3 regions of the Shewanella sp. AS16 genome follow, and region 2 is predicted to be linked to each of the others. Evidence: predicted binding sites of a transcription regulator. Region 2 holds the regulator's gene; each other region holds the start of a gene.
What was found. Region 2 encodes sigma-54, which starts transcription at its own class of promoters, with help from an activator protein. Its sites were predicted from a motif close to GTTGGCACGNNNNTNGNNT; they were not measured.

Region 1 (10,619 bases), on a different contig from region 2:
GCACCTGACAGGTATGTGCAGTGGGAGACAGAGGCCCCCAAGAGTTTTCCCAAGCTGACCGCCATAGGTTATGCACCACTGGCGACCCAACCTGCGAAGGAGCAGTCGCAGCGGGTGTTGATGGCCATGCAGGCCTCCAAGATCGCCGCTTACCGTGAGTTGGCCGAGCAGGTCTATGGCCAGCAGCTGGCAGCCAACACCAGTGTCAGTGACTGGCTGGTTACGGATGACAACATCAAGGTGTCGGTATCCGGGCTCATTCGCGGTGCCAGGGTGGTGAAAAGCTACCCGGCCGGTGAGCATTATGTGACCGAACTCGAATTGGACTTTGCCCAGGTATGGGCCTTGTATCAACAGGGGCAGAGATCGCAGAGAGTCAAGCGAGTGACTTACTTCTAAGCTGGCTTCCAGGCAGCTAATGCAGACGGGCATAAAAAAACCACCTCGGGGTGGTTTTTTTATGCTGTGGTGCTCTTGTTGGCACAGCCGGCTCAGGCTTTCAGCTTGTTGCCTAAGCTGGAAATGGTTGAGGTTCGACCTTTATCGTTATAGGTGAGGCTGGTGGCGTTACGGCTGACTTGTAACGCTTGGGAAAAACGATTCAGGCTGGCAAGACTCAGCTCAATCAAGGCGGCATTCTGCTCATTGAGTTGCTGGCATTCGGCCAGCAAGTGTTTGGCCGAGGCAATTTTCTGGCTCAACTCGGGGACGCTGCCAAGCAGTGCCTTATCCGGATGGGCCGCGATACGTTGATCGTTCGTCGACAATTCGCCGAGGCAGTGGGATTTGCTGCTTGCCAGTGCCAGCAGGGTGTCGGCATCTTGTTCGGCCAACGCCGCTTTCTCCTTGAGGACTATGTCCTTAAGGCTTGTCAGTTGGGCAAATTGCAGTTCAACCAGTTCGAGCAGTTCAGTCATGGTTACTCTTTATTCAGTTCGCTCAGCTCGCTTTCAAACCCGGCGATATTAACGGCCAGCTTCTCGGGATCCACTTTATAGCGGCCCTCTATGATAGCCTGCTTAATTTCAGCCACTTTCTTGCTGTCGACTTCCGGCAGTGAGGCCATTTTAGTCTGCACTCCTTGCAGTTGTTGCGCCTGTGGGGTGATGACGACCGAGTCCCCCTTTGGGACTCCGCTATGCTTGGCCACCTGTGCCGTATCCGCACCTGTTGATTTGGCCTGGGTCGAACGCATCTGGGCGTTCGTTGCCGTGTTGAGTTTGTTAATATCCATTGCCATTTTTGGCTCCAGCAGCATGTATCAAGATTTCTTAACCTGGGTATCGGCGGTCGGGAATAAAACTTTAGCTTATTTTACATCCTAACTTCCACTTCGCCAATTCCGCTGACTCTGGCATCCAATTCCCTGTTCGAATGGCTGTTTTTGACCCTGATGGTGTCACCCAGATTGCCGTCCCTGAGTGCTTCGCCCAAGGTTTTGATTTCGAAGGCGTCGGAGCGGGCAAATATCGAGATGGCATCGCCCTTACAGACGAAACAGAGGTTATTCGCCAGTATGGGCGCCTCCATGGCGACCCTGTGTTTGACTCTGGTACCTACTATCTCGCTTGGCTGCGCAAATTGCTGCCCCCTGAGACTGGTTTGATCTATGTAGCGGATCTCGAGCTCATCGGCGGTTATCAGGTCACCGGCCGAGAGTATGCTTGTGGCCACCACCACAGGGAAGAGGATATCGACTCTGACCGAGACATAGACTTGCCAGGGGTAGTCCAGGTCGGGGCTGTTGCAGCCGATTTTTACGGTATTATTGCGGCTGATTTCCCTGTCGCTGGCCAACTCGACCGTCACTGCGCTGCTGCACCTTGGAGGCGCGAGACGACTGTCCAGATTCAGCGGGGTGATCTCGACTCTGGCGTTGTCCGGAGCGGTAATTTTTTTCGCTACTACGGCTTTAGTCTGCGCCATTATGGCCGATATAGTGGGAGTCACAGGCTCATCGGCTGCGAGAGCCGCCAATGGCATGAAGCAAGTGATTAACAACCAAAGTAAATTTACTTTCATAATGAAGATGCTAGCGTCGCACGCTAGAGTATACCTATACTTTCACCGGGCCCGAGCTGGATGTCGTTTATCTGCAGTCTGTCAGAAAATTGACTCAGTCTAAGGCGAATTTTATCTCTGGTGAGTAGTAAGCAATTTATATGCCTATACTCGTATGAGTGCTAGGATACTGCATAAACACAACAACAAGGCAGGGTTATGTCGAGCATTCTTGATTCAGTCAATAAACGTACCCAACTGGTTGGACAAAACCGTTTAGAGTTACTGCTTTTTAAGCTCAATGGACGGCAGCGTTTCGGCATTAACGTATTTAAAGTCAAAGAAGTATTGCAGTGCCCTAAGCTAACCAGCCTGCCAAGACTCAATAAGCACGTCTGCGGCGTGGCCAATATTCGTGGTACCACCATCTCGGTCATAGATCTCAGCGCCGCCACGGGTGGCCGTCCCATCGCCAGTACCGAAAATTGTTTCGTGATCATTTCCGAATACAACCGCAGCGTGCAGGGTTTCCTGGTGAGCTCGGTCGAGCGCATCATCAACATGAACTGGGATGCCATAATGCCACCGCCCAAGGGCGCGGGTCGTTATTCCTATTTGACGGCTGTGACCGAAATCGAGGGCGAATTGGTGGAGATCCTCGACGTGGAGAAAATCCTCGATGAAATCTCACCGGTCAAGACCCAGATCAGCCAGGAAGTGGACGAATCCCTCACCCTGGATAGAGGCCAGCACTACCATATCATGGTGATAGATGATTCGTCGGTGGCGCGCAAGCAGATCATACGTTCGCTGGAGTCCTTGAACCTGCAGATAGACACGGCCAAAGACGGCAAGGAAGCATTGGACAAGCTTAAAGCCGTCGCCACCGAGATGGATAATGTGGCCGATGAGATCCCCTTGATCATCTCGGACATTGAAATGCCTGAGATGGATGGCTATACCCTGACGGCGGAGATCCGTGACGATCCCAAACTCAAGCATATCAAGGTGGTGTTGCATACCTCCTTGAGCGGGGTCTTCAACCAGGCCATGGTGCAAAAGGTGGGTGCCAATGACTTTATTGCCAAGTTTAATCCCGACGAGTTGGCTGCCGCAGTCAATAAACATCTGAGTCTTTAACCTTTTTATACCCGGGCCTGTCCACTAGCCTGGCAACACAGATCCAAGGATGGTCGTTACTTTTTTACCCGTATGAACAGACACTGGCGTGAGTGGTGTTCATCGCAGTTAGGATATTAATGTGCCGAATAAATCACTCGCTGAAGCCGAATATAACCAGTTCAGGTTGTTTTTAGAGCAACATAGCGGCATCGTCTTGGGTGACAATAAGCAGTATCTGGTTCGCAGCCGTCTGGCGCCCCTGATGGGCAAGTATCAGTTACCCTCGCTTTCCGACGTGGTCAAGCAATCGATGAAACCCATAGAGCGTCAACTCAGGGCTGAAGTCATAGATGCCATGACCACCAACGAAACCTTATGGTTCAGGGACAGGTATCCATTCGAATTGCTGAGTTCGGCGCTGTTGCCCGAGTACAGCCGTTTGGGGCGGCCCTTGAAGATCTGGTCGGCCGCCTGCTCCTCCGGGCAGGAACCCTATTCCCTGGCCATGACTGTGCTCGAATATCAACAGCGCAGACCGGGAACCCTGCCTGCGGGCGCGAGCATTCAGGCGACGGATCTGTCACCTTCCATGCTGGAGCGTTGCAAGAATGCCGAATACGACAGCCTGGCATTGGCAAGGGGCCTGTCCGAGGAGCGCAAGCGCCAATTCTTCGATGCCACCCCGACGGGTACCATGAAGGTCAAGGATAACGTCAAGCGGCTGGTGAATTTCCGCGCCCACAACTTGCTCGAGAGTTATACCTTGCTGGGTAAGTTCGACATCATCTTTTGCCGCAATGTACTGATCTACTTCGCCCCGGAGGCAAAGGCAAAGATACTGCGGCAATTTGCTGCCGCCCTGAACCCCAGGGGGATCTTGTTCCTGGGGGCATCTGAGTCCATTGCCGGCCTGACCGATGAATTCGATATGGTGCGTTGCAACCCAGGCATCTATTACCAGAAAAAGACTTAAGCTATTCTTTTAAAAGAAAATCACCGAGATAATTCGGTGATTTTTCATTCTCTCCCGCAATATCTCTACTCGAACTTATTTGTTGGCACATGAATTGCTTTAATTCCGTCAGTGGAATTAGGAGGCAAATTTATGGCGATCAGTTTTGACAAAGCACTTGGCGTGCACCAATACACTCTGGGTGTCCGGGCCCAGCGGGCCGAAGTGCTGTCGAGCAACATAGCCAACGCCGATACTCCCCATTACAAGGCGCGTGATGTCAACTTCGCCTCGGCGATGCAAGCCGCCCAAAGCAAGCAGCATGGTCTGAGGACAGCTGTCACCAACGAAAAGCATTTCGATTTGGCCGCACTTTCTCAGCAAAATGTGCAGTATCGGGTGCCGGATCAGCCCGATACCGGCGACGGCAACACTGTCGATGTGCAACACGAGCAATCGGCTTTCATGCAAAATGCCTTGGAATACCAGATGTCTCTGGGCTTCCTCGACAGCAAGTTTTCCGGGCTGAGAAAGGCCATTAGGGGAGATTAATCATGAGTTTATTCAATATCTTCAATGTGGCAGGTTCGGGCATGTCGGCGCAATCTGTCAGGCTCAACGTGACGGCCAGTAACATTGCCAACGCCGACTCGGTATCGAGCAGCATAGACAAGACCTACCGCGCCAGACAGCCTATCTTCGAAGCCGAATTGGCCAAGGCCAGCAGTCAACAGCTGGACTCGCAAGGGGTCGCGGTCAGAGGCATAGTCGAGAGCGATAAGCCGCTGCTGAAAGAATATTCTCCCGATCATCCCATGGCCGATACCGATGGCTTTATCTACAAACCAAATGTCAATGTGATGGAAGAAATGGCCAACATGATTTCTGCCTCACGTTCGTATCAAATGAATGTCCAGGTGGCTGACGCGGCGAAATCCATGCTGCAGCAAACCCTGAGAATGGGTAAATAATATGAGTCTTTCCGGAGGTTTGCTATGAGCCTAGTCAATAACGTACTCAACACGTCCGCTCAGAATGTTCAGAGCAAGAGCGGTGTGAGCCCCAATTCCGCATCGAGCACAGGCTCGACGGGAAATCCTTTCCTGGACAGCATCAGCTTGCCGGAGGACTCGGGCGTGCCCGAGGCCAAGAGCCAACAGCTGACACAGGATGATTTCTTTTCCCTGTTGAGCCAACAGTTGTCGATGCAGGATCCTTTTAAGCCGGTCGACAACGACCAGATGATCGCCCAGATGGCCTCTTTCTCCACCGTCGACGGCATAGGCAAGCTGAACGATGAAATCGGCAACCTCAACAGTCTGACCACCTCGAGCCAGGCGCTGCAGGCATCCGGTTTGGTTGGCCGCAAGGTGTTGATCCCATCCGATGTGGGTTATAGCTCAAGCGAAGACCCCGGCATCAAGGGGGTGATAAGTACGCCCGAGCCTATGCAGGACATCAAAATAAGCGTCGAAGATGAGTCGGGTCAGTTGATCAAGACCTTCATAGTCGATGGCCGCGAAGGCGGCAACATAGACGTCAGCTGGGATGGATTGGATAAGAATGGCGTGCCGGTCAAGGAAGGCAACTATTCCCTCAAGGCCAGTGGCAGCGTCGATGGCAAGGCCCAGGATCTCGCCGTTTCGACCTACTCGCACGTTTCCAGTGTGTCATTGGGAACCGCCAGTACCGGTGCCATCCTCAATCTGAGAGGCATGGGTGGCATCAAGTTAGCCGATGTATTGGCCGTTTCAGAAACATAACTCGAATTTAATGAATAGGGCGCCCGGCGCCTAACCAAGCATTTAGTCAGAATTAGAGGTGAACTATGTCATTTAATATTGCACTGAGTGGTATCGCTGCGGCGCAGAAAGATCTCAATACCACGGCAAACAACATTGCCAACGTCAACACGGTCGGCTTCAAGGAGTCGCGGGCGGAATTTGCCGATGTCTATGCCAATTCGATCTTTTCCAACAGCAAAACCGCCGTCGGCGGGGGTGCCACCACGACTCAGGTGGCGCAGCAATTCCACCAGGGCAGCCTGCAGTTCACCAACAATGCGCTGGATATGGCCATCAGTGGCAATGGTTTCTTCGTTACCTCTTCTTCGGTCGGCACCCAGGATTATTCCTATACCCGTGCCGGTGCCTTCAAGCGTGACGCGGATAACTTCCTGGTGGACTCGGCCGGCAACTATCTGCAGACTTTTCCGGTCGACAAAGAGGGTAATTCCACCTCTGTGAGTCTGACCACCACCCAACCCGTGCAAATTCCCGATACCGCGGGCAGCCCGGTGAAAACTTCCAATGTTTCCATGACGGTCAACCTGAACTCGAGTGAGAAAACCTTGGATCCGGCCGACTTCGATCCGGGCAATGCCAAGACCTTCAACAACTCGACGGCCGTGACCGTCTATGACTCCCTCGGCGAGTCCCATGTGTTGACCACTTATTTTGTCCGTCCTCCCGGGGCCGCCAGCGGCGGCAATAGCAGCTGGGTCGCCTTCTATGCCATGGATGATAAGCCTGTCAATCTGGATGCCGGTGCGGTCGGAAGCTATGTCAAAGACACGGATACGGATACGGACGGGGACGGCATAATAGATCCAACGGGTACCGCCCAGACCACGGGTGGCTGGACCGGTGCCGTGGTGAGCTTCAACTCTGTCGGGGCTTACACAGGCAGCAACCCTGCGACCATCACCACGGAAGCGCTGGGGACAGGTGGCTCAAACGTGTTGAGCGCCGCCGCCGATGCAACCCAGCAGATCACCATTAATTTTGACAATCCGACCCAGTTCTCCGAGAAGTTCAACGCCACCGCATTGAGCCAGGACGGGGTGACGGTCGGCCGCCTGACCAATGTCGAGGTCGGCGCCGATGGTCTGGTAACTGCCAAGTACAGCAACGGCTCGACAGTGCCCTTGGCACGGGTCGCGTTGGTGCGCTTCTCCAACGAGCAGGGCTTGACCCAGGTGGGCAACACTTCCTGGAAGGCGACCCAGGCCTCGGGTGAGGCCTTGGCCGGCGAGGCCAATGGCGGCACTTTCGGCAGCATACGCTCGTCGGCATTGGAGCAGTCGAACGTCGACCTGACCACTGAGCTGGTGGATCTGATCTCGGCCCAGCGCAACTTCCAGGCCAACTCACGTACCCTGGAAATCAACAACACTCTGCAACAGACGATACTGCAGATCCGTTAATGCTTTCTATGCCATGAGAGTGTTGCCGCCTGCGGCAACACTCTGCCGCTTCCTTGCGGCAGATTTCCCCCGTCAGCCATTCCCCATGCTTTTTTCTTAGTTATCCACTCATTAGCTTGTCTACTTTTTGGCATGATGCTTGCTTTGTATTAGCCATGTAGGAAGTTTGACGGAGCAGCCAGTGGACAAATTACTTTATGTCGCCATGAGCGGGGCCAAGCAGAATATGAATGCGCTGGCCGTGCGTGGCAACAACCTAGCCAATGCCAATACTGATGGTTTCAAGTCGGACATGGCCCAGGCGCGTGCCATGCAAGCCTTCGGTGAAGGCATGCCGTCGCGGGTATTTGCCATGACTGAGTCGCCTTCGGCCAACTTCAGGGCCGGCCCCATCAAGACCACAGGCAGGGATCTGGACATAGCCGTCAAGGGCGATGGCTGGATAGCTGTGCAGGGAAAGGATGGCGCCGAAGCCTATACCCGCTCCGGCAGCCTGAGTTTCGATACGACCGGCTTGCTGCGTAACGACAGGGGCAACGCTGTGATGGGAGAAAATGGTCCCATAGTGCTGCCACTGCCGATCCAGAAGGTCGAAATTTCCCAGGATGGCATCATTTCGGTCAGGCCCCAGGGGGCGACGGCGGAAGTGATAGAAGAAGTCGGTCGCATCAAGCTCGTTAACCCGGGCAACCAGAATCTGATGCGCGGCGAGGACGGCTTATTCCGTTTGACCTCGGGTCAGGATGCGCCGGCGGATCCCCGGGTGGCGCTCGAGAGTGGGGCGGTCGAGGGCAGCAATGTCAACGCCGTCGAGGAAATGGTGTCCCTTATCGATTTACAGCGTCAGTTCGAGTTGCAGGTCAAGATGATGAAAACCGCAGAAGAGAATGATCGCGCTTCCTCTGCATTAATGCGCATTAGTTAGGAGATAGATTATGCATCCCGCCTTATGGATAAGTAAGACTGGCTTAGACGCTCAGCAGACCAATATCGCCGTGATTTCCAACAACGTCGCCAACGCCAGCACTGTGGGTTTCAAGAAGAGCCGTGCCGTGTTCGAAGACTTGCTCTATCAAACTGTGAACCAGGCCGGCGGCGTCAGCGCCTCCAATACCAAGCTGCCCAATGGCCTGAATATCGGCGCCGGTACCAAGGTGGTCGCCACCCAGAAGTCGTTTACCCAAGGCAACATGTTGACCACGGACAACTCGCTCGATCTGATGATCGAGGGACCGGGTTTCTTCGAGGTGCAGCTTCCCGATGGTACCGCGGCCTACACCCGCAACGGCCAGTTTACCCTGGACGAGAGTGGCCAGCTGGTGACCCCGGGTTCCGGCTACGTGGTGCAGCCGGCAATTACCATTCCCGACAATGCGACCAGCATTACCGTTTCCGCCGAAGGCGAAGTGTCGGTGAAAACCCCGGGTACCGCCGAGAACCAGGTGGTAGGTCAGCTGAGCATGACAGACTTCATCAATCCATCTGGCCTGGATCCCATGGGACAGAACATGTACCAGGAAACCGGCGCCAGCGGCACCCCCATTCAGGGCACGGCTTCGCTCGATGGCATGGGGGCCATACGCCAGGGCGCACTGGAGACCTCCAACGTCAATGTGACCGAAGAGCTGGTCAACCTGATCGAAGGTCAGCGGGTCTATGAGATGAACTCCAAGGTGATTTCTGCCGTGGATCAGATGCTGTCTTATGTTACCCAGAATCTGTAGGGGACGACCCATGGCTAGATACCTGCTGCTGCTTGCCGGTCTGTTGCTTACCGGCTGTAGCTCGACCCAGAACAAACCCATTGCCGACGATCCTTTCTATGCGCCTGTTTATCCTGAGGCGCCGCCAACCAAGATGGAGGTCACAGGCTCCATCTATCAGGAGAGCCAGGCATCCAGCTTGTATTCGGATATTCGCGCCCATAAGGTCGGCGACATCATCACTGTGGTGCTCAAAGAGGCGACCCAGGCGAGCAAGAGCGCCAACAACAAGATCAAGAAGGGCTCGGATCTGTCGGTGGAACCGCTCTTTGCCGGTGGCGGCAATGTCACCATCAAAGGGGTGCCGCTGGATCTGAGCTACCAAGATGCGATGAATACCAAGCGCGAGTCGGGGGCGGATCAGAGCAACAGTCTCGATGGCAGCATCTCGGCCAACGTGATGCAAGTGCTCAGCAACGGCAACCTGGTGATCCGAGGTGAGAAATGGATCAGCATCAACAATGGGGATGAGTTTATTCGGGTGACAGGCATAGTCAGATCCCAGGACATTCGCCCCGATAACACCATAGATTCTCCCCGGGTCGCCAATGCCCGCATCCAATACAGCGGCACAGGTACCTTTGCCGAAGCCCAAAAAGTGGGTTGGTTAGGTCAGTTTCTGCTGAGCGACTGGTGGCCCTTCTGAGGAGTTTGCCCATGAAAGCTAAATTCATACTCGCAGCCGGCTTATTGCTGCTGGCCCTGCCTGGCTACGCCGAGCGCATCAAGGACATAGCCAATGTCCAGGGGGTGCGCAGCAACCAATTGATAGGCTATGGCATGGTGGTCGGCCTGCCGGGCACGGGAGAGAAGACCCGCTATACGGAGCAGACCTTCACTACCATGCTGAAGAACTTCGGCGTCAATTTGCCGGACGGTTTTCGCCCCAAGATCAAGAACGTTGCCGTGGTGGCAGTTCATGCCGACATGCCGGCCTTCATCAAGCCGGGTCAAAGTCTTGACGTTACCGTCTCCAGCTTGGGTGAGGCCAAGAGCCTGCGTGGCGGCACCCTGTTGCAGACCTTCCTCAAGGGGGTCGACGGCAAGGTGTACGCCATAGCCCAGGGCAGCCTGGTGGTCAGTGGTTTCAGTGCCGAAGGCCTCGACGGCTCCAAGGTGATCCAAAATACCCCTACCGTTGGCAGGATCCCCAATGGCGCCATTGTCGAACGTCCGGTCGCCAGTTCCTTCTCCAGCGGGGATTACCTGACCTTCAACCTGCGCCGCTCCGATTTCTCCACCGCCGAGCGCATGGCGGATGCGATCAACGATCTGCTGGGCGATGGCATGGCCAGAGCCCTGGATGCCACTTCGGTCCAGGTCAGTGCCCCGAGGGATGTGTCCCAGCGGGTGTCTTTCCTGGCGACCCTGGAGAATATTCAGGTTGAACCGGCAGAAGAGTCGGCCAAGGTGATAGTCAATTCCCGTACCGGCACCATAGTGGTAGGCCAGAATGTACAGCTGCTGCCGGCGGCCGTGACCCATGGCGGTTTGACAGTGACCATAGCCGAGGCCTTGAATGTGTCTCAGCCCAATGCCCTGTCCCAGGGTGAGACTGTGGTGACCAGCAACAGCA
Region 2 (10,619 bases):
ATCAGCGCCGACGTCTGGCAGCGGGCCCAGAAGATCAAGCTGCTCATCTGCGATGTCGACGGGGTATTTTCCGATGGTCGCATCTACATGAGCAACAACGGGGAAGAGCTCAAGGCTTTCCACACCCGCGACGGTTACGGGGTGCGCTCACTCCTGTCCAGCGGTTTCAACCTGGCGGTGATCACCGGACGCAACTCAAAAATCGTTGAGAACAGGATGACGGCGCTCGGCATCAGTCACATCTACCAGGGGATAGACGACAAATTTGTTCCTTACCGTGAGCTGCTCGAGCGCTATGAGGTGCAACCGGAAGAAGTCGCCTACATAGGCGATGACATAGTGGACTTGCCGGTGATGAAAGCCGTGGGCCTGGCCGTGTGCGTCGCCGACGGTCACCCCTATGTGAGGCAACATGCCCACATGGTGACCCATATCCAGGGCGGTCATGGTGCACTGAGGGAACTGACAGACCTGTTGCTGCTCAGTCAAAATAAATTCACCACAGCCCATGGAATGAGTGTATGAACCGGGTCACCCTGGCGATAATCGCGTTTTTCAGCACGGCACTCATACTCTACTGGCAAGTGCAGCACAAACATGGCAGCCAGGACAGCGGCAACTTGGCTGCGCAAAATAGGCCAGACTTCATGGCCAACGATTTGCGCAGCATCAGCTTCAACGACGAAGGCAAAGTCAACAGCCGGGTCACGGCCAAGTACATGGAGCACTTCGCCGAGTTCAACCTCACCAAGTTCACTCAACCCGTTTACCTCATATACCCGGACAAGGGCCAGGCGCAATGGCGGTTGAGGGCCAACCAAGGGCGGCTCAACAAGGATAGCGGCAAGGTAGTGCTGGAAAATGATGTTATCATCGATGCCATCAGCCCGACCGAACCCGTACAGACACTCACCACAAGCTATCTGGAACTGGATCTCAACACCATGATAATGACATCCGACAGAGTCATCTACGTCAAGGGCAAAGACTTCAACATCCGGGGCCAAGGACTTTACGCCGACCTCAATGCACAAGAAGTGCAGCTGACCAGTCAGATAGAAGGTACATACGATGCAAAATAATTTATTCCTCGCCGGCCTGCTGTGCGTCATCAGCATGAGTTCAGTGGCCAAAGAAGGCGATCTCAAGCAAGAAGTCAAGATCAAGGCCGTCAGCCAAACCGCCGACATCAAGAACAACCAGCTGATCTTCTTCGGCCCGGTCGAAGTGACTCAGGGGTCAATCAAGATCCACGCCAGCGAACTGAGGGCCTATTCTCCCGAAAACGATGGCGCCAAGGTGCTGGTCGCCATAGGGGATCCTGCCACCTATTCGCAGATCCTCGATGATGGCCGTCCGGCATCGGCCAGCGCCAAGGAAATACGTTACGAATTAGCCAGCCGCACCCTGACCCTCAAGGGTGATGCCAGCCTGGATCAGGCCGGCAGCCAAGTTAAGGGCAACCTCATCCGCTATAACATAGGCGAGCAGAAACTCATCGCCGAGAGCTCGGGCGACGGCGATGACAGGGTGATCACCATCATTCAACCTGAAACTTATCAGGAAGAGCCCAAGCCCATGCCACAGAGCGAGCCGCAGGTTAACCAGCAGGAGCAGGAATGACACAGATTACCTTGAGAGCCGAGAACCTGGCCAAGAGCTATAAGAGCCGCCAGGTGGTAAAGGATGTCAGCCTGACGGTAAAGACGGGCCAGGTCGTAGGTCTGCTCGGCCCCAATGGTGCCGGCAAGACCACCACCTTCTATATGGTCGTCGGCTTGGTCAAGAGCGACAAGGGACAGATCTTCATCGACGATGACGATCTCACCACAGATCCCATGCACCTGCGGGCCCGTAAAGGCATAGGCTACCTGCCCCAGGAAGCCAGCATCTTCAGGAAGCTCACAGTCCATGACAACATCATGGCCGTATTGCAGACGCGTTCGTCACTGACGGCGCAGCAGCGGGAAGAACAGCTGGAAAACCTGCTGGAAGAATTCCATATCACCCATATCCGTGACAGTCAGGGCATGTCCCTCTCCGGCGGCGAGCGCCGCCGGGTCGAGATAGCCAGGGCACTGGCGGCCAACCCCAAGTTTATCCTGCTGGATGAGCCCTTCGCTGGGGTCGACCCGATTTCCGTCATCGACATCAAAAAAATCATCGAACACCTGAAGATCCGCGGCTTGGGGGTGTTGATAACGGACCATAATGTGCGCGAAACTCTGGATGTGTGTGAACATGCCTATATCGTCAGCCACGGCAATCTTATTGCCGAAGGAACGCCGGCAGAGATCCTAGACAATCAGCAAGTTAGGGCTGTGTACTTAGGAGAACAATTCAGGCTATAGTTAAGGCATGGGCCGGCACTTTCAGACCATGGCGGGTTGACAGTCGGCACTATCACCAACACCAGCGAGCCAACACCAATGAGCCAACAATTGTGTTCAAGAATAATAAGTAGGGATCAGCGGTAAGATGAAAGCGTCACTCCAGTTAAGACTGGGTCAGCAGTTAACCATGACGCCCCAATTACAACAGGCGATACGTCTGTTGCAACTCTCGTCACTGGAACTGCAACAAGAGATCCAACAAGCACTAGACTCCAATCCCCTTCTCGAGCAGGAGGAGGATAGCTATGAGGCTGCCGGCACCAACGAAAATCCGGCGCAGCCGGATACCGACTTCAGCGACAACAGCCAAGTGTCGACGGACAAGGACAGTTCGACCGTTGATACCGCCGAATCTCTGACCCAGGAGTCCATGCCGGATGAGCTGCCCATGGACACCACCTGGGATGAAGTGTTCACCGCCTCGCCCAATTCCGGCTCCGGCGGCATGCGGGAGGACGATATGCCCTTCCAGGGGGAAACCAGCGATGGCTTGTATGAGCATCTGGAATGGCAGAAGAATCTCACCCCCTTCTCGGAAACCGACCTGGCGATAGCGACGGCCATCATAGATGCCATAGACGAACAGGGTTACCTGACCCAGAGCATGGAAGAGATACTCGATGCCATGGGCAACCCTGAGATAGAGCTGGATGAAGTCGAAGCCGTGCTCAAGCGCATTCAGCATTTCGATCCCATAGGAGTCGCGGCCCGCGACCTAAGTGAATGCCTGCTGATCCAACTGGCGCAATTTGCCGCCGATACCCCCCACATAGACAATGCCCGGCTCCTGATTAAAGATCACCTTGAACTCATCGCCGGCCGCGATTTTCGCACCCTGATGCGCAAGACCCGGCTCAAGGAAGATGAGCTGAGGCAGGCCATAGCCCTGATCCAGACGCTGAATCCGCGCCCGGGATTGCTCATCACCCCTGTCGATGATGAGTATGTGATCCCGGATGTCTCTGTCATGAAGAAAAGCGGACGCTGGGTGGTCGAGCTCAACCCGGACTGCATGCCTAAGATCAGTGTCAACCAACAGTATGCCGCCATGGCCCGCAGCACCAAGAGCCAGGCCGACAGTCAGTTCATCCGCGGACATCTGCAGGAAGCCAAATGGTTTATCAAGAGCCTGGAGAGTCGCAACGACACCCTGCTCAAGGTAGCCAACTGCATAGTCCAGTACCAGCAGGGCTTTTTCGAGTATGGCGAGGAAGCCATGAAGCCCATGGTGCTCAACGATATCGCCGAGGCCGTCGAGATGCATGAGTCCACCATTTCCAGGGTGACCACCCAGAAATATATGCATACCCCAAGAGGCCTGTTTGAACTAAAATATTTTTTCTCCAGCCACGTCAGTACCGACGATGGTGGCGAGTGCTCATCTACCGCTATCCGCGCCTTCATCAAGAAGCTGGTCGCGGCGGAAAACCAGAAGAAGCCTCTGAGCGACAGCAAAATGGCGCAACTTCTGGCAGAACAGGGGATCAATGTTGCCCGGCGCACCATAGCCAAATATCGTGAAGCCATGTTGATCCCCCCCTCAAATCAACGTAAGAGTTTATAGACACTTAGGACATTGGAGGAAGAGGTATATGCAAATTAATCTGACTGGGCACCACATAGAAATCACAGATTCATTGCGTGATTATGTACAAGAAAAATTTTCAAAACTTGAACGCCATTTCGAACAGATCAATAATGTGCACGTTGTGCTCAATGTTGAGAAAACGCAACAGATTGCCGAAGCCAAAATCCATCTTACCGGTGGTGAGGTGTATGCCACCTCGGAGCATGCCGATATGTATGCCGCGATAGACGTCCTGATCGATAAACTCGACCGTCAGGTAATTAAACACAAAGAGAAGCTGACAAAACACTAATAATGCAACTTAGTAGCATACTGCGGCCGGAATGCACCACCTGCGCCACTCCAGGCAGTAAGAAAAAGGTACTGGAACTCATAGGCGACTTAGTTGCGGCCCAGTACCCAAACCTCTCATCTCAGGCGATCTTTGAAAGCCTGGTGGCGCGAGAAAAAATGGGCAGTACTGGCATAGGCAATGGTATCGCTATCCCACACGGGCGCTTGACCGACATAGAGCAACCTATTGCCGTGTTGGTCAAGTGTGAGGAACCCATTGCCTTCGATGCCATAGACAAACAACCGGTAGACCTGCTGTTTGCCTTGCTGGTCCCGGCAGATCAATGTCAACTGCACTTGAGCACCCTGTCTTGCATGGCTGAAAAACTCAGCAATAAGCTGATATTGAAACAGCTGCGCAAGACCTGCGATGAATCGGAACTCTATCAGGTAATCACTGGATGAAGCTTGTCATAGTCTCGGGCCGCTCCGGCTCAGGAAAATCTGTTGCCCTGCGGGTACTGGAAGATCTGGGCTACTACTGTGTCGATAACCTGCCACTGCAGCTCATCGGCAGCCTGCTGGAACAGTTCAAGGGCAGCAACGATCTGGTGGCCATCAGCATAGATGTGCGCAACATGCCGGAGCAGGAGAAGGTGCTGGAACAACAGCTCGCCCGGTTGCCGCAGGGGACAGAACTCAGCAGCTTCTACCTCAATGCCAGCGACAAGGTATTGCTCAAACGCTACAGTGAAACCCGCAGATTGCACCCCCTATCCAAGAGCAAGGTCTCGCTGCAGGAAGCCATCAAGCTCGAAGGCAAGTTGCTCGAGCCCGTGTCTAAGCTGGTCGATCACTACATAGATACCTCCAACCTGAATATCTATGAACTGAGCGACCAGGTCAGGCAGATCCTGCTCGGCAGTGTCGACAAAGAGCTGGTGATCAACTTCGAATCCTTCGGTTTCAAGCATGGCATGCCAACCGAAGCCGACTTCATGTTCGATGTACGTTTCCTGCCCAACCCTCACTGGGAAGCGGAACTGCGGCCGCTCACCGGCCTGGATGAGCCGGTACAGGACTTCCTGAGCCGTCAGCCCCTGGTCAATAAGTTCATCTGGCAGATAGAAAACCTGCTGGAAACCTGGTTGCCGCACCTGGAGCGCAACAATCGCAGCTATCTGACGATCGCCATAGGCTGCACAGGTGGCCAGCACAGATCTGTGTATGTTGCCGAACAACTGGCCAAACGCTTCGCCAACGGTAAACATAAGGTGCAGGCCCGCCATAGGGAACTGAGTCATGCCAAAGCTTGAACGTCAGGTCACCATCTGCAATAAGCTGGGGCTGCACGCCAGGGCCGCCACCAAGCTTGCAATCTTGGCGTCGGATTTCGATGCCAGCATCACCCTCATTCAAGGGGATAAACAGGCCTCGGCCGCCAGCGTGCTCGGCCTCCTGATGCTGGAAACCGGCATGGGGAAACGCATTACCATCAAGGCCGAAGGCAAAGATGCCGAGGCGGCACTGGACGCCATCTGCGCCCTGATAGACGCCAAGTTCGACGAAGCCAGCTAACCTTTCCTACGAGTCAAAGATACCAGGCCTAAGATAGCGCCGCATTGAGCCACCGAGGGACCCATGCCTGTCGAAACAATAGAAGCTGAAGTCACAGCCCAGAGGCTGGCACGCCTCAATCAGGCCCTTGGCAGCGGCATGTTTGTCCATGTACGCAACATGCTCCATGACATGGCGGCATCAGACATAGCCCTCATTCTCGAATCCTCGCCACCGCGTACCCGCCAGGTGCTGTGGCAACTGATAGACACCCAACAGACGGGCGAAATCCTCGAAGCCTTGGGAGAAGATCTCAAAGATCACCTCATTCGCCAGATGAGTCCGGAAAGCGTCGCCAAGGCGACGGCGGGCATGGACACAGACGAGCTGGCTTATATACTGCGCAGCCTGCCAGATGCCTTATATAAGCGCGTGCTCCAATCCATGAGCAGCCAGGACAGGCTCAGGGTTGAACAGGCCCTGTCCTACCCGGATGACACCGCCGGCAGCATAATGAATACAGACACTGTGACCCTGAGGCCGGACGTCAACCTGGATGTCATACTGCGCTATTTGCGCCAACGTGGGTCCTTGCCCGATACCACGGACACTCTCTATGTGGTCGATAAGCGGGATAGAGTGCTGGGCGGCGTCAGGCTGGCAGATCTCCTGACCTGCGATCCCACCGCCAGCGTGCGCAGCATAATGGATCCCGAGCTCGAGCGCATTCCAGTCGCCATGGGGGATACCGAAGTCGCGCAGCTGTTCGAACGCCACGACTGGGTATCGGCCCCCGTGGTCGATGAACAGGGCAAGTTGCTTGGCCGCATCACCATCGACGATGTGGTGGATGTGATCCGTGAGAATGCCGATCATTCCATGATGGGCATGGCCGGGATGGAGGACGATGCGGATACCTTCGGCCCGGTACTCAAGAGCACACTGAGGCGTTCGCTCTGGTTGACCATCAACCTGTTCGCCGCCCTGCTCGCCGCCTCGGTCAGCAACCTGTTCGAGGGCACCCTGGAGCAATTTGCCACCATAGCCATTCTGATGACCATAGTCCCCAGCATGGGAGGCGTTGCCGGCAACCAGACCCTGGCATTGGTTATTCGCGGCATAGCCCTGGGCCATGTCGGTCAGAGCAACAGCCGTTGGTTGATAGGCAAGGAATTGGCCATAGGCATGTTAAACGGTTTGGTGTGGTCTTTGCTGGTCTTTGTCGCCGTCTGGCTCTGGAAAAACGATATGGCCCTCGGTGCCCTGATAGGCGGCGCCATGTTGATCAACATGACGGTCGCGGGCTTCGCCGGGGCCGGGATCCCGCTGCTGCTGAAGAAATTCAACATAGATCCCGCACTCGCGGGTGGCATGGTACTGACCACTGTCACTGATGTGATCGGCCTGTTCGCCTTCCTCGGACTCGCCACCCTGTTCCTGATGCACTAACCCTGGTCGCCAAGCCCGAACCTGCCTGGCTTAAGTGCGGCATTTAAGCCAGGTATTTAAGACCGGTATTTAAGGAAAAAATAAAGCCCGAAAACAATAAAACCACCCCAGGGTGGTTTTATTCTTGCTGCTACAGGATAACGCCTCGGCTTAACCCGTAGGTGTCAGCACTATCTCGACCCTGCGATTCTGTGCCCGACCCGCGGCCGAACCGTTGGAGGCGATAGGATTGCTCTCGCCCATCCCCTGAGTCCGTACCCTGTTCGCCGCCACGCCTTGCTGCATCAGATAGCTGCCGACTTCGTTGGCACGCACCTGAGACAGGCGCAGGTTATAGGAATCAGAACCTGAACTGTCGGTATAACCCAACACATTCAGCTGAGTCTTGCTGTATTCCTTGGCCACCAAGGCCACAGAATGCAGCACAGACTTGGCCCCTTCGCTCAAGTCTGTCTTATCCACGGCGAAGGTCACTTCGTTAGGCATGTTCAGCACTATGTTATCGCCATCTCGGGTCACGCTGACACCGGTCGACGCCAACTGCTGACGCAGCTTGGTTTCCTGCACATCCATGTAATAACCTATGCCGCCACCGACGGCGGCACCGGATGCCGCACCTATCAGGGCGCCCTTGCCGCGATCTTTCTTACTGGACGAAGCAACGCCGACTGCGGCACCGGCAACGGCACCTATCAGGGCACCAGTGGTGGCTTTCGCCGTCTGCTGCTCATTGGTATAAGGATTGACTGTGCTGCAGCCCGAAGCCAGCAACGCAGCCGACACCAAGGACAGTGTCATCAGGGTCGTTTTATGAAATTTCATCGTCATATGTGAACCTCTCAAGGTTTCTTCTTCTGGCCATCCAACCGATGGCCGATTAACGGGCGGATAAGATAGCCAAAATACGCCGCCACAATCAGCTCTGAAGTATATAAGTTATTGGCGCACACACAATAGCTTGTTGGCCATCCGGAGCGGTAATCATCACGAATTCAGTATAGATACAGCTTATCCACTGGCTGGCTCGGGTGCTAAAACGGTGCGGCATGCACCATTTTTGCTATCCCCTGGCTATCCCTCGCTCCAAAGTTAAATCGTAAGTTCATGTTTTAAAATGAATAACTTTGCAACTGGAAGTTGGCACACTTCTTACATAGTTTCCCATATGTTTTTTTGCACGAGTGCAGATCCGAATCCTATGTACTTGAGCCAAGCCACAGAACAACCACTTGCCACCGGGAGAAAGTCATGAAAAATCTGATCTCTTTATTCAACGCCTGTCGTCATCAATGGCTCAGCCTCAGCCGCCTGGGTTACAGCCAGTGGGATGTCGAACAGCGCTGAGGGACATTTTACCGACAGCCAGACAGATTTAAGCAGATAGATTTCAAGCCTAAGAGAAGGAATAGCGCCATGGGGAGCACAGAAAACAATATCAGACTCAAAGTCATAGCAGCGGTCAAGGCCGATGGCCGGCTACTGTCGGATGTCGCCCGCCAGTACGGCCTCTCGAGCAAGACAGTGTACCTGTGGGTCAGGGAAAGTGAGCAGGCGCCAAAGCAAAGAGAGGCGGCGCTGCTGACAGAAATAGCCCATTTGCAGCAAAAAATCCGCTTACTCAACAATGAACTGAATGCCGCCCATGGGTGCTGACGATGTTGGCGCTGCATGCTGGCGCTGGATGCCAACGGTTAAGGGGAGCGACCGGAAGGCGCGCCCCGCTGCCTAAGGCGTGACACTCGCCAACGATGCTGGGATGGCCGGCGGCAAAATAACGCGGCTATTCCAGCTCCACTTCCTGCAGCCTTAGCTTGCGCTCCTGGGCCTCTTCGAAGGCGGCCTGGATCTCTTCCAGCACGGAGTTCACGTCGGCTTCCAGCAGGACCTCCTCAAACTCACCCGTGAGGCGGGTGTCGGGTTTCAGCTCGCCCGCTTCGTATAAGGCCCAGATCTCTTTGGCATATTGGGTCGTCAACAACTCGGGGGCATATCTGCCGTAATACTGGCTCATGTTGTCCACGTCTCGCGCCAGCATCCATTTGGCATGGTTGTTGGCCGCCGCGTCCACAGCCTGTGGCAGGTCGATGATCACGGGCCCGGCGCTGTCGACCAGCACGTTGAATTCAGACAGATCGCCATGGACCAGCCCGGCACATAACATGCGGGTGACATAACCCATGACCAGGGCATGATGCCGGCGCGCCGTATCTGCCGACATGCTGACATCATTGAGTCTGGGAGCCACATTGCCTTCATCATCTGTGACCAACTCCATCAGGAGCACGCCGTCGAAACAGCCATAGGGCTGAGGTACCCGCACCCCGGCGTGAGCCAGGCGATACAAGGCATCGACCTCGGCATTTTGCCAGGCTTCTTCCTGCTGATCCCGGCCAAACTTGGAGCCCTTCTCCATGGCCCTCGCCCGGCGGCTATTACGCACCTTGCGGCCTTCCTGATACTGTACCGCCTGCTTAAAGCTACGCTGGCTGGCCTCTTTATAGACTTTGGCGCAGCGAATATCCTCGCCACAACGGACGACATAGACGGTCGCTTCTTTACCGCTCATTAGCTGGCTGATGACTTCATCGACCAGGCCTTCATCAACCAAAGGTTGGATGCGTTTAGGAGTTTTCATAGCGCCCTTATACCTTAGTTGGCCACGGGATGGAATACCGCGGGCAAATCTTGGCCAAATTCCTGCTCCCGGGGCCAAGATCGCGGCTAAGCTAAGAAGGAAAAGTCCGGCACAGGCACACATACCGCAAGAAGGAACCAGTTTATGGCACACAGAATCGAAACCGATACCATGGGGGAAGTACGAGTTCCGAGTGACGTCTATTGGGGGGCCCAAACGGAGCGCAGCCGCACCAATTTCCCCATAGGCCCGAGTGCCAGCATGCCGCTTGAAATCATCTACGCCTTCGCCCAACTCAAGAAAGCGGCGGCCCTGACCAACTGCCAACTTGGGGGCCTGAGCCGGGAGAAAACCGACCTCATCACCCGGGTATGCGACGAGATTTTGGCCGGGAAGCTGGATGCGCAATTCCCCCTGGTCATCTGGCAGACGGGCAGCGGCACCCAGACCAATATGAATCTGAACGAAGTCATCGCCTGGCGGGCACAGGAACTCGGTGGTGGCCGACTGGGTGACAAGGAGAAGAAACTCAATCCCAACGATGACGTCAACCAGAGCCAAAGCAGCAACGACACCTTTCCCACCGCCATGCATATCGCCGCTTACACTGTCACGGTCGAAACCACACTGCCAGGGGTGCAAAAGCTGCGCGACACCCTGGCACAGAAATCACGGGACTCAATGACGATAGTCAAGACAGGCCGCACCCACTTCATGGATGCGA
Region 3 (10,619 bases), on a different contig from region 2:
GGGCGAGTCCCTGATAGAAGTCTGGGCCTATCTTGGGCAGGCGGCTGCCCTTGCTTGCCAGGAATCTGTCTTCCATTTCCCTTGGCCACTTGATGGCATCGAGGATCTTAATCGGGGTTTGTAAACGTATCAATTCGTCGGAAAAGCGACGTAAATCTTCTTGGTACTGGGCTAATGATTCCGACATAAGCGCATTCCTGCAGGCACAGCAAGGGGTTAGGCCTAATAATAACGGTAAATATAGGGACTGCCTATCAAATCACTGAAGGTCGAGGCGGACTGCCCGGCATGGCGTCCGGCATTGGAGGGCCCAGGTTGCACCATGTTGGTGCTGTTGCGACATCTTGAGCTATGGCTGCGGTTAGTAATCAAGTCAATATATTGATAAATAATAGTTATTTTGTTGGCATCGATAATGCTGTCTCCTGCTTGGGTCTATTGAATGAGTGGAGTGGCAGATGGCGGCGATGAGTTATTTGAGTGTCATAGAGAGATACCATGAGTTTGAGCCTCTGGTGCATGAACTGTTGGAGTCAATTCTCACCGGCATAGGGGATCCTCAGTTGTTTCATGAGGGGCAGATGGATCTGAAGGCGGTTGCGGATGTGGCCGGCAGTTATCCGTTCGTCGAGCTGATCTACCTGCTCGACAGCGACGGGCGACAAGTGAGCCAGAATATTGCCTTGGTCAATCGCAAGATCAAGCTCATCCCCCAGGGGCGCAATGCCGACAGGAGCCAGCGGCCCTATTTCCTCAATCTGGGGGAGGAAGCCGACGGGCATGTCACCCGTCCCTATTTGTCCCATGCCACGGGTGGCCTGTGTATCTCGGCTTCCAGGGCCATTTATCGCCAGGACGCCCAATTGGGCATCCTGGTGGTGGACGTCAATCTTACCCGGCTGATCGAATTCATGATGGGGGACAGCGCCAGGCGCAGGGTCACGCCGTTATTCAAGGGAGTGTATGCCACCATAGTGCTGGGCTTGTTTGTCCTGGTTGCCTTGTTGCTGACCACGGCGTTGACCGACATCTACCAATTGCTGACCACGGCCAGGGAGCATCAGGATCCGTTGCAGCCCTTCGGCATCATCATCTTCATCACCTTGGCATTGGCGATCTTCGATCTGGGCAAGACCATATTGGAGGAAGAGGTATTGATGCATAAGGATATTTTCCGCCACAGCTCGACCCGGCGCACCATTACCCGTTTCGTGGCGACTATCCTGATCGCCATCTCCATCGAGGCGCTGCTGACCATGTTCAAGGCCTCCCTGGGAGAGAAGCAGTATGTTGAGCCGGCGATCTGGATGATGCTGGCTGTGGTGGGTTTGCTGGTGGGGTTGGGCGCCTATGTTTATCTTGGGGCCAAGGCCGAATGGCTGCTGATCAAGACCGCAGCCTACAAGTCCTCGCGCGGCTCTCCCGGTGGCCAGGTCTGAGTCTGCACAGGCCCCAACCTAGAACAGGTCGTCATCTTCTCCCAGGGCACGCCTGAGCTCGGCGCGCTCCAGATAATCTTCCAGGCGGCGCTTGACCGCACGTTTATGTTGCATGACTTCGGCGGCTTTACGATTTCTGGGGCTGACCATGGCCTCGAGTTCCATCTCGTCGGGCACGACTTCTGTGATATGAGCCATAACGAATTCCTCTGTCTTAATTGGCTTAGGCGACCCTAAGCATTTTCGTTAAAAAGCACTCCTTTTAACCTAAGCACTTTCTAACGAAAATTTCCCCTGCGGCCAAGCAAATTTTTTTTGCATTCAACACAAGGATTCTTTACCCAAGGGGTTGGCCATGGTCAGGGCAGCCGCACTCGCAGCAAACCTGGATTAATTAAGTTGCTTTCTCTCCCTGCATGGGAAATGATCCGCTAAGTCCAGCAATTTACACTCAATTATTTGGTGACCTAAGATGAAAATAGGTATCTTGTCGCAGTTTCCTGACTTGTACTCTATCCGCCGTCTGGTGGCGGCGTGCGAGAGCCGGGGGCATGAGGTTGTCGTCATCAACCCCATCAACTGCTACATGAACATCAACTCGGTCAAGCCCAGCATTCATCTGGAGGGCGAGGAGCTGTCCGGGTTCGATGCCATCATTCCCAGGATCCATGCCAGCGTCACCTTCTATGGTTGTGCCGTGGTACGCCAGTTCGAAATGATGGGGGTCTATGCCGCCAACGATTCCATATCCATCGCCCGCTCCCGGGATAAACTCAGGGCCTTGCAGCTGTTGTCGCGCAAAGGAATAGGCATGCCAGTGACGGGCTTCGCCAGCAAACCCGATGACATTGGCGATCTGATCGCCATGGTCGGCGGGGCCCCCTTGGTGATCAAACTGCTGGAAGGCACCCAGGGGATAGGCGTGGTATTGGCCGAGACCAAGAAAGCCGCCACGAGCGTGATCGAGGCGTTTCTTGGGCTGAAGGCCAACATTCTGGTGCAGGAATATATACGTGAATCCAACGGCAGCGACATCCGCTGTTTCGTGGTCGGCGACAAGGTGGTGGCCGCGATGAAGCGTCAGGGGCCCGAGGGGGATTTCAGATCTAACCTGCATCTCGGGGGCAGTGCCGAAAAGGTGCGCATCACGCCGTTGGAGCGCAAGACGGCGGTGGCCGCTGTGAAGGCCATGGGGCTGGTGCTCGCCGGGGTCGATATTTTGCGTTCCAGTCGCGGCCCTTTGGTGCTTGAGGTCAATTCCGCCCCCGGCATCGAAGGCATAGAAGCAACGACAGGGATCCAGCTGGCGGAGCCGATAGTGGAGTATATAGAGAAGATGGTGGCCGCCCGCAAGGCGAATAGCCCCATCATAGCCTGAAAACACAAGGCCACCCTAAGGTGGCGCGTGTGGCTTTTATTTTGTGACTTTTATGCTGTGGCCAAGGGGCTTGGGTTAGAGATCGAAGCTGTAGGAGTAGCCCAGGACGACCTTGGCATCATCGCCCGCCAGATCCGTATCCGCCAGCTTGAAAGACACAGTGCCAATCTGGGTCTCTGCGCTCAGGGTCAGGCTGTAGTCGGCATAGTTGTCTTCCCCGAACCAGCTCTCGACCACATCGCCACTTGAGTAACCATAGTGGGCCGCCAGACTCAGGCTGTCGGACAGGGGCACTGTGACAGTGGCATGCAGGTAGCTGAGATCTTTCTTGTCCAGTGGCTCGGTGGCGACATCATCGCCGGCATCTATGAGGTGGGAATAGCCGATCTCGACCCATTTCCAGCTGAGGCTGCCATACAGCTCATGCAGGTCTATGTTGCCATTGGCATCCGGATAGGCGTAATAGAGGTAACCCAGGTCATAGCCAATATCTTCCCCCAGGCTGCCGGCATAACCCCCATACAGGTCCAGTTCATAGCTGGTGTCATCCCCGAAGTCGACGCTCGATACCCAGGAGCCGACATAGAGCCCGGAATCATGACTGTAATCCAAGCCACCCTGAACTGCGACAGCGTCCTGGGTCTGGCTGGTGCCGCGCCATAGGTAGTTGGAGGTGACGCCTATGTTGCCGGACACGCTTGCCAGGGCGTTGCCGCTCAGGATCATGCCTGTGCCGAGTAGCAGGCCGCGATACAGTGATTTTTTCATGCTCATCCCCTTTCAGTTATGTTTTCACCGGGCGCGCCCCTAGGCGTGCTGCGGTGAAGATGTTTTTCTGCATTGAGGGTTGCTAATCGCGTGCCACTATAGAATCTGATTAAAAAACAATTGGATAATCTTTGGTTGCTTCTTGGGGAGCCAGGGTATGCCTGCCCGTGGGGCAGAGGTGCACGTTTATTGTGCAGCCGAGCCAGGCTCAGCCCGAGAGCGGAAACAAAAAAACCTCCCGTGGGAGGTTTCTTTAATGCCTGGCAAGGAATTAGTTTACGCTGTCACGTAACGTCTTGCCGGCTTTGAATTTTGGCACATTGGCTGCCGCAATTTGAATTTCTTGACCCGTCTGAGGATTACGGCCAGTGCGTGCAGCGCGAGTGCTGGTTTCGAAAGAGCCAAAACCCACGATAGAGATTTTTTCACCGTTCTTCATAGACTCGGTGATGGCTTGCTCGAATGATTTCAGGGCTCGGGCCGCTTCTGCTTTGGTCAGTTCTGCGTTTTCAGCAATTTTGGCGATAAGTTCAGTTTTGTTCATGTTAAGAGTCTCTTCTTTCCGTAGATTTGTTTTTAGTAAACTCGCCTAACATGCCACAAGGCGAGACGCTTGAAAAGGGCTTTAGCGCCAGATAATCCCTTGTTAAATCAAATTCTGATGCTTTTTAGATGCATATCCTGTTATTGGGGTCAATCTTCCAGCAGTTGGAACAGGAGTTGTTTGACCAGCCTGGGTTCGAACGGCTTATCACATAAGGCATTGACGCCGGCCTGTTCGACATTGCTCAGATGTGTATCCTTGGCCTCGGACGACACCATGAGAATGGGAATGTGCGACTGGTTGCTCTGGGTACGTATATAGCGGGTCAGTGCCAGGCCGTCGACACTGGGCATGTTGTAATCCGTGATCACCAGGTCGAACATCCGGTGTTGCAGCAGCGCGATCGCCTGGGCGCCATCGTCGGCCTCGCAGATCTGCTTGATCCCCAGGTTGGCTATGGTGCGCCCTATCACTTTGCGGGCCAGGGGGCTGTCGTCGACGATCAATACCCGCAGATCCTGGACATCGAAATGACTCAGATCCAGCTCGTCATGGCTGAGGAGATCTATGGTGGCATTGAGCGCCTTACCCAAGTGCTCGGAACTGAAGGGTTTGGGCAGTATGGCCACCACTCCCGACTGGCGGAAGATCTCCAATTGTTCCCGGCGGCATTCGCTCGATACCAGCATGAATTGGATATCCTTGGAGCCAGGGTCCGCCTTGATATGTTGCAAGAGCTCCAGGGCGCTGCCATCCTCGAAGTGCAGGGCGCTGGCGATAAGATCCGGCTTATGGCGGGTGATTATCTCTTTGGCTTCGCTCAGCTTGCCGGCCGTCTGTATGCTCAGTATGCCTTCCTGCTGCAGCCGGCCCATGATGATTTTTTTCTGGGTTTCCGAAGGTTCAACCAACAAGAGTGACAATTCGCTTGGAGATAAGTGGCTCATACAGGATTAGGCTCTCATGGGCTGATGTTGGGCGCTAAATTACCTTTTATCCGATAATTCAGCAAGATAAACGCGCTGACACTAGTGCCTGGCGAGATAATTGCGGGTGTTGGCGGAGAAGGCGACCCAATACTGGAAGCCGAGCAGGGCCATCAGGCCTATGACGACCGCAGGAATGGGCAACTCCTGTCCCTGGACTACGACCCTGACTTCTTCCGGGGTGATGCGGTAGGCTATGAGGGCCGTGATGGCCAATGCGGCGCAGCCCAGGGTCTGAATGCCGACATAGAGGCGCAGCGCCATGCAGGCCCAGGATTGACGCAGTATCAGTCCCAGCAGCACGGGAACCACTCCCAGGGTAAAGACATCCAGGGCCCCTGTGCCCAGGGCTCGCCAGAGTGCGCCGGCGGTGAGGAGGCAATACAGGAACATGAGGAGTGCGAGGCGAGCAGGAACTGGGATCATGGGGCAACCTTAATGACGAAGTGCCCAAGTGTAGAAAAAGCGCCGATCCGAGTCCAGCATAGACGCGCTAATAGTGTAAAATAACCTGGGTTTTAACTGACAGCGCAGGGCGCTCGGCAAGGATTATGACAGAAACAGAATTTTGGGCGCTGGTGACCCGCAGTAACGGCGATCAGGATCAGGAATCACTGGCGGCGACGCTGACGGCGCGTTTAACGCCGTTGGATGATGAGGCGCTCAAGGCATTCGATAAGCTCTTCGGCCAGAAGATGCGCCAGAGCTACCTCTGGTCGCTGTGGGGCGCGGCCTATGTGATCACCGGCTGTGATTCCGAATATGCCTTCGCCGAATTCAGGAGCTTCTTGATTTCACTGGGCCAGGACTGGTTTCAGAAGGCGATAGCCGCGCCCGATTGTTTGGCACAATTGCCTCTGTGGCCGCTGAAGGATGGTTATCCCTATCCCTTCGTCGATGAATATGATCTCATCGCAGGCAAACTCTACGAGGACAGGACAGGCAGGGAATTGCCTTTCGTCCCCTCGGGCAAGGCCACCCCGGCGGGGAAAAAGTTCAGCACCAAGAAGAAAGATCTCAAGAGCCATTACCCTGGACTGGCGGCCAGGTTCCCCTTCTAGGCTTGGTTATCATCGGCTTAGCTTGAGCCTGGGCCAGGGCTGCGAGACCCGGATCGTTGAGAGGCCAGGGATACGAACAGATACAAGAGTTAAGGCCAAGGTAAGCAAATGTATATTAATTATATCATTTGAAACAATTGGTTACTCAGAGGCTTTTCCGGCGTTTTAATTTTGCATCCCGGCTTGAATAGGGTTAAATTTTGTACATGGGAGTAAGGCAAACAACATTGAACCCAGGAGTACGAGATGAAATCTACAAACCCATTAAAGTTGTTGCTCATTGGCGGCCTATTGGCCACAGGCGCTGTGACCGCGGGTGAAGCCATGCCCGAGAGTCCGGTTACCGAGGACGGGGTGGTGAGTATCACCTGGCAGAATCCCAAGGATTATACGGATATCAGAAGCGCCAACATGAAAAAGTCGCGTTATGAACGGCAGCTGTTCGAAACCCTGACCCATAACCTGAATAAGGAAGCGTCCAAGTTGCTCAAGCCGGGACAGCAGCTGCGGATGACGGTGACGAATCTGGACTTGGCCGGTGACATGCGCCCCACCTTCGGTGCGACCCCGAACGATATCCGCGTGGTGAAACCCGTCTACCCGCCACGTATGAGTTTCAGCTACCAGATACTCGAGGGGGAACAGGTGATCATGGCCGGCGATGAGAAGCTGACCGATTTGGGCTTCATGGACTCCATGCCCCATATCAGCAACAAGCCCTATATGTATGAGACCAAGATGCTGAACGATTGGTTGGATAAGACTCTCAAGCCCGGCTCTTAAACCAAGAGCTTAATGCAAGAGCTTAAGCCAAGTGCCCAGGGCGTTCAGGCGATTTTATCCAGTGTCTCTTCGAGCAGGTAGAACCCACCCTGAGTGTGTTTTGCCTGCTTCTTGGCCCTGGCGCTCAGGGTCGATAGCTCATGTTCGTTGCTCTGGTACGTCTGTGCCGGGGTCAGGATACCGACACATAGGCTGATCAAGGGGTGATGACAGGGGTTCCCCTGCCTGTCATCGGCCAACATCTTCTGTTCCAGCCAATGGGCCTGGCTATAGAAGATAGACTTATGTGCCTCGAAATCGGCCAAGATCTGTTTGCTCTGGCGCATTATGTCGTCGCAGCTGCCTATTAGCACAAAATCGTCCCCGCCCACATGGCCGATGAAGCTGGTATCTGTCTGATACTTAGTGAGCAGGTTGGCCACTTCACAGATCACTTCGTCGCCGCGACAGAAACCATAGATGTCGTTGTAAGGCTTGAAATTGCAGAGGTCGAAATAGGCCAGATAGAAGGGCCGCTGTTGCAATTTGAGGCGTTTCAATTCTTCCTGGATAGGGACATTGCCCGGCAGATCCGTCAGCGGGTTGGCATGGCGGGCCATCTTGATCCTGTATTCGGTAATGCGCTGCAGCAGATCTTTGGTGTGGCCTATGCCGAGCAGCTGTCCCTGACGCAGAATGATAAACTGTTGCGCCACAGTATGTTCGTTGTCCGAGGTCAGCAGCTGGCTGACGCTGGACAGGGGTTCATTCGACTCCAGCTGCAACACCTGACGATCCATGACCTCGGCAACGGCATGATTTTCATGCAATGCCCTGCCATAGGGGGTGCTGAAGAGCTCCAGCAGACTGGCGCGGGTCAATATTCCCTGGGGGGCAACCCCATCGTAGACCACTATGGCCTGCAGTGCCGGCTGGGAAATAAACTTGTCACTCAGGTACTTGAGTTTGGTGTCCGGTGGCGCAGTGGTGGCGTTGCAACATAGGCTCTCGGCCGACTCGCTGTACCTTGGCAACATCTGGGTGTGGCCACCTGTCAAACTGGCGCGCATGTTGCGCCGCGGCGCCTGTTCCGGGCGGCCGAGCAAATAGCCCTGGCAATAGGTGATCCCCAGCTGGGTCAGCACGGCCAATTCTGCCGCCGTCTCTATCCCTTCGGCTATGACCTTGCAGGTCAGGCTCTGGCATAGCTCCACTATGGAGCGAACAAACTCCTGCTTGACCGGGCTGGTGTCTATCTGTTGGATGAAGTGACGGTCGATCTTGACATAGTCGGGTGCCAGTTCGGACCAGAGCCTGAGCCCGGAATAGCCGGCGCCGAGGTCGTCTATGGCGGTGAGGAAGCCCTGATTGCGGTAATGATTCAGGCAGGACTTGAGCAGATCTATGTCGTCGGCCGGGTACTGTTCGGATAATTCGATCACCACCTGGGAAGCGGGTATGCCCAATTGTTGCAGCAACTGCAGCGTCATGCCCTTGGGATGATCCGGATCCAGCAGTGCCTTGGGTGAAATATTGATGAATAACTTGCCATTGAGCTGCCTGAGCTTGAACTGCTCCAGCGACAGTCGCCGGCATAGGGTCTCGAGTTCGCTGAGCTTGCCTTCATGGGCTGCAGTCTGAAACAGGGGCACGGGCGAGAAGAGAGGGCTATGCTCGGGTCCCCGACTCAGGGCCTCGAAGCCATGGATCTTGCGTTCGACAATGTTGAAAATAGGCTGAAACAAGACGTTTACCGCGCCCTTGGTGATTATCTTGTCGAGTTCGTTGGCTAGATCTATGGCCGTCATCATGCTATTCCCGCTGGGTGTATGGCGGGAGTCTATGACGTTGATATGACAGCAATATGACATACGGTCGCAACCTGGGAGTGCGCCCTCGGGCGTCCGTCCCGGTGCAACCTATGCCCGGGGATTAACGGGCATTCTGTTTGAAGGCCTGCAGGGTTTGCAGCAGGGTACCTAGCTTATGTACGAAATGGGCTATGGCCGTGGCCGAGAGGCTGTCCGCTTGCTGCAGTGTGTCCAGCTCCTCGGCCAGCTCCTGGACATACACCAGAAAGCGATTGCCTTGCGCCTTGAAGCCTTGTTCCCGAGTGAAGATGGCGCTGAACTTGGCGTGACCGGCTTTTTTCAATTCATCCAGCCTGGCATCGGCATCCAGTGCCTGGCGATAGGCGAGCTGCAGATTTTCTTTCAGTTGCTCTATGACCTTAGTGTGTGGCATAACGGCGTCTCAGTTAAAATTTGTAGGGATTATAGGAGGCAGGGAAGATGGCAACAAGTCGATGGCGACAGATAATGGCCATGAATTTACTCTGGTTGTTGTGTTTGAGTCAGGCCGCGGTTGCCGCCGTCTCGGATACGCCGCCCTTCTTTCGCATCCACTATCAGGGGAAGACGGCGTATCTGTTGGGGTCTATCCATGTCGGCCGTGAGGATTTCTATCCTTTGGCACCCCAGATAGAGGCCAAATTTGCCGGGGCCGCCGGGCTGGTGGTCGAAGTCGATGTCACCAAGGCCAATGGCGCCGCCCTGGTGCAGAAATATGGCGCCGCCACCGGGGAGATGGACGAGGAGACCCGGGTCTTGATGCAGTCCTATTGTGCCAACCGCGGCCGCCTATGTCAGAGCCTGCAGGCCTATGCCCCCTGGTTACAGTCATTGCAGCTGAGTCTGTACCGCTATGCCAGCATGGGCTACAGTGCCGACAAGGGAATAGACACCTACCTGCTGGCCAGGAATGCGCCAAGACAGGTATTCGAACTCGAGACGATAGGATTTCAGCTGGGGTTGCTGGCGTCCCTCAGCCAAGAGACCCAATGGTCCATGGTCAGGGACGCGGTGAGTGCCTCGGATGCCGAGGTGTTGGCCCTGATAGACGCCTGGCGCAGTGGCGACGAGGCCCAGATCGCCCGCTTGATGGAGCAACAGTTGCTCGACAAGGGGGAAACCGAGCTGGTCGAGGCGCTGCTGTGGCGCCGCAACCTGGGCATGGCAGATAAGATTCGCCGCTTGATGAGCGCCCAGACGGGCCCGAAACCTTTGTTTATCGTCGTCGGTGCCGGCCATCTGGTCGGCCAAAAGAGTCTGGTCAAGCAATTGACCGCCGCCGGGGCCGAATTGACTTCCTGCTGGAGCGGCAGTTGCGACTGAGACTGCCGCCCTGGCGGGCGCTAAGCTTGCTTGTGGCCGATGAAATGCACATAACGGCCGAGGGAGAGGTAGGGCTCCTGTTGTGAGTATTGCAGCTCCATCTGCAGCAGCTTCTGTTGGCTGAAATTGTGTGGCTGCTGGTGTTTCAGATAATCGTGTATCACCCTGACCCCGGATTGACACACAAGGGTGAGCCGCCAGGCGTCAAACCAGTCACGTACCTGTTGGATATACAGGGGATGGGGCGGCGTCAAACCTACCTTCTTCTTGACCTTGAAATCCTGCTCTACATAGTCAAAATTGCCCGACACCAGATTGTGGAACCGCATGGCTTCCTTGTTGTAAAACATCAGCGAAAATAAGCCGTCGGGCTCGAGCAGGGTGAGCAAGTCCGTCAGTGTCTGCCTGGCGTCGCTCAGCCATTCCGCCACCGCATGACAGAGGATGAGATCGAACCGACCATGCTCGGCCAGGGATAAGGCCTGAATTGGGGCATGGAGCAGACGAA

Region 1: the regulator sigma-54 is predicted to act here: its motif matches at 7,407-7,425, upstream of flgF (flagellar basal-body rod protein FlgF).
Region 3: the regulator sigma-54 is predicted to act here: its motif matches at 3,665-3,683, upstream of LZP73_RS06505 (TorF family putative porin).

What each region holds. Positions count from the first base shown of each region.
Region 1 is NZ_JAKCLK010000003.1:480,809-491,427, forward strand. It holds gene LZP73_RS10665 (LPP20 family lipoprotein) at 1-399, shown strand, start outside; gene LZP73_RS10670 (flagella synthesis protein FlgN) at 492-917, opposite strand; gene flgM (flagellar biosynthesis anti-sigma factor FlgM) at 920-1,240, opposite strand; gene flgA (flagellar basal body P-ring formation chaperone FlgA) at 1,315-2,022, opposite strand; gene LZP73_RS10685 (chemotaxis protein CheV) at 2,221-3,141, shown strand; gene LZP73_RS10690 (CheR family methyltransferase) at 3,257-4,096, shown strand; gene flgB (flagellar basal body rod protein FlgB) at 4,229-4,627, shown strand; gene flgC (flagellar basal body rod protein FlgC) at 4,630-5,046, shown strand; gene flgD (flagellar hook assembly protein FlgD) at 5,071-5,838, shown strand; gene flgE (flagellar hook protein FlgE) at 5,904-7,280, shown strand; gene flgF (flagellar basal-body rod protein FlgF) at 7,462-8,205, shown strand; gene flgG (flagellar basal-body rod protein FlgG) at 8,216-9,004, shown strand; gene flgH (flagellar basal body L-ring protein FlgH) at 9,015-9,689, shown strand; gene LZP73_RS10730 (flagellar basal body P-ring protein FlgI) at 9,701-10,619, shown strand, end outside.
Region 2 is NZ_JAKCLK010000004.1:169,141-179,759, forward strand. It holds gene kdsC (3-deoxy-manno-octulosonate-8-phosphatase KdsC) at 1-525, shown strand, start outside; gene lptC (LPS export ABC transporter periplasmic protein LptC) at 522-1,082, shown strand; gene lptA (lipopolysaccharide transport periplasmic protein LptA) at 1,072-1,623, shown strand; gene lptB (LPS export ABC transporter ATP-binding protein) at 1,620-2,351, shown strand; gene LZP73_RS12895 (RNA polymerase factor sigma-54) at 2,479-3,957, shown strand; gene hpf (ribosome hibernation promoting factor) at 3,986-4,273, shown strand; gene ptsN (PTS IIA-like nitrogen regulatory protein PtsN) at 4,276-4,719, shown strand; gene rapZ (RNase adapter RapZ) at 4,716-5,570, shown strand; gene LZP73_RS12915 (HPr family phosphocarrier protein) at 5,557-5,832, shown strand; gene mgtE (magnesium transporter) at 5,896-7,260, shown strand; gene LZP73_RS12925 (OmpA family lipoprotein) at 7,411-8,082, opposite strand; gene LZP73_RS12930 (transposase) at 8,674-8,913, shown strand; gene LZP73_RS12935 (PA4780 family RIO1-like protein kinase) at 9,041-9,895, opposite strand; gene fumC (class II fumarate hydratase) at 10,040-10,619, shown strand, end outside.
Region 3 is NZ_JAKCLK010000002.1:377,819-388,437, reverse strand. It holds gene LZP73_RS06525 (flavohemoglobin expression-modulating QEGLA motif protein) at 1-187, opposite strand, end outside; gene LZP73_RS06520 (PDC sensor domain-containing protein) at 459-1,439, shown strand; gene LZP73_RS06515 (PA3496 family putative envelope integrity protein) at 1,458-1,637, opposite strand; gene rimK (30S ribosomal protein S6--L-glutamate ligase) at 1,912-2,817, shown strand; gene LZP73_RS06505 (TorF family putative porin) at 2,893-3,585, opposite strand; gene LZP73_RS06500 (HU family DNA-binding protein) at 3,857-4,129, opposite strand; gene LZP73_RS06495 (response regulator) at 4,279-5,076, opposite strand; gene LZP73_RS06490 (hypothetical protein) at 5,158-5,541, opposite strand; gene LZP73_RS06485 (DUF4240 domain-containing protein) at 5,667-6,176, shown strand; gene LZP73_RS06480 (DUF3016 domain-containing protein) at 6,423-6,959, shown strand; gene LZP73_RS06475 (GGDEF domain-containing protein) at 7,004-8,746, opposite strand; gene LZP73_RS06470 (prephenate dehydrogenase) at 8,871-9,182, opposite strand; gene LZP73_RS06465 (TraB/GumN family protein) at 9,230-10,111, shown strand; gene LZP73_RS06460 (methyltransferase domain-containing protein) at 10,132-10,619, opposite strand, start outside.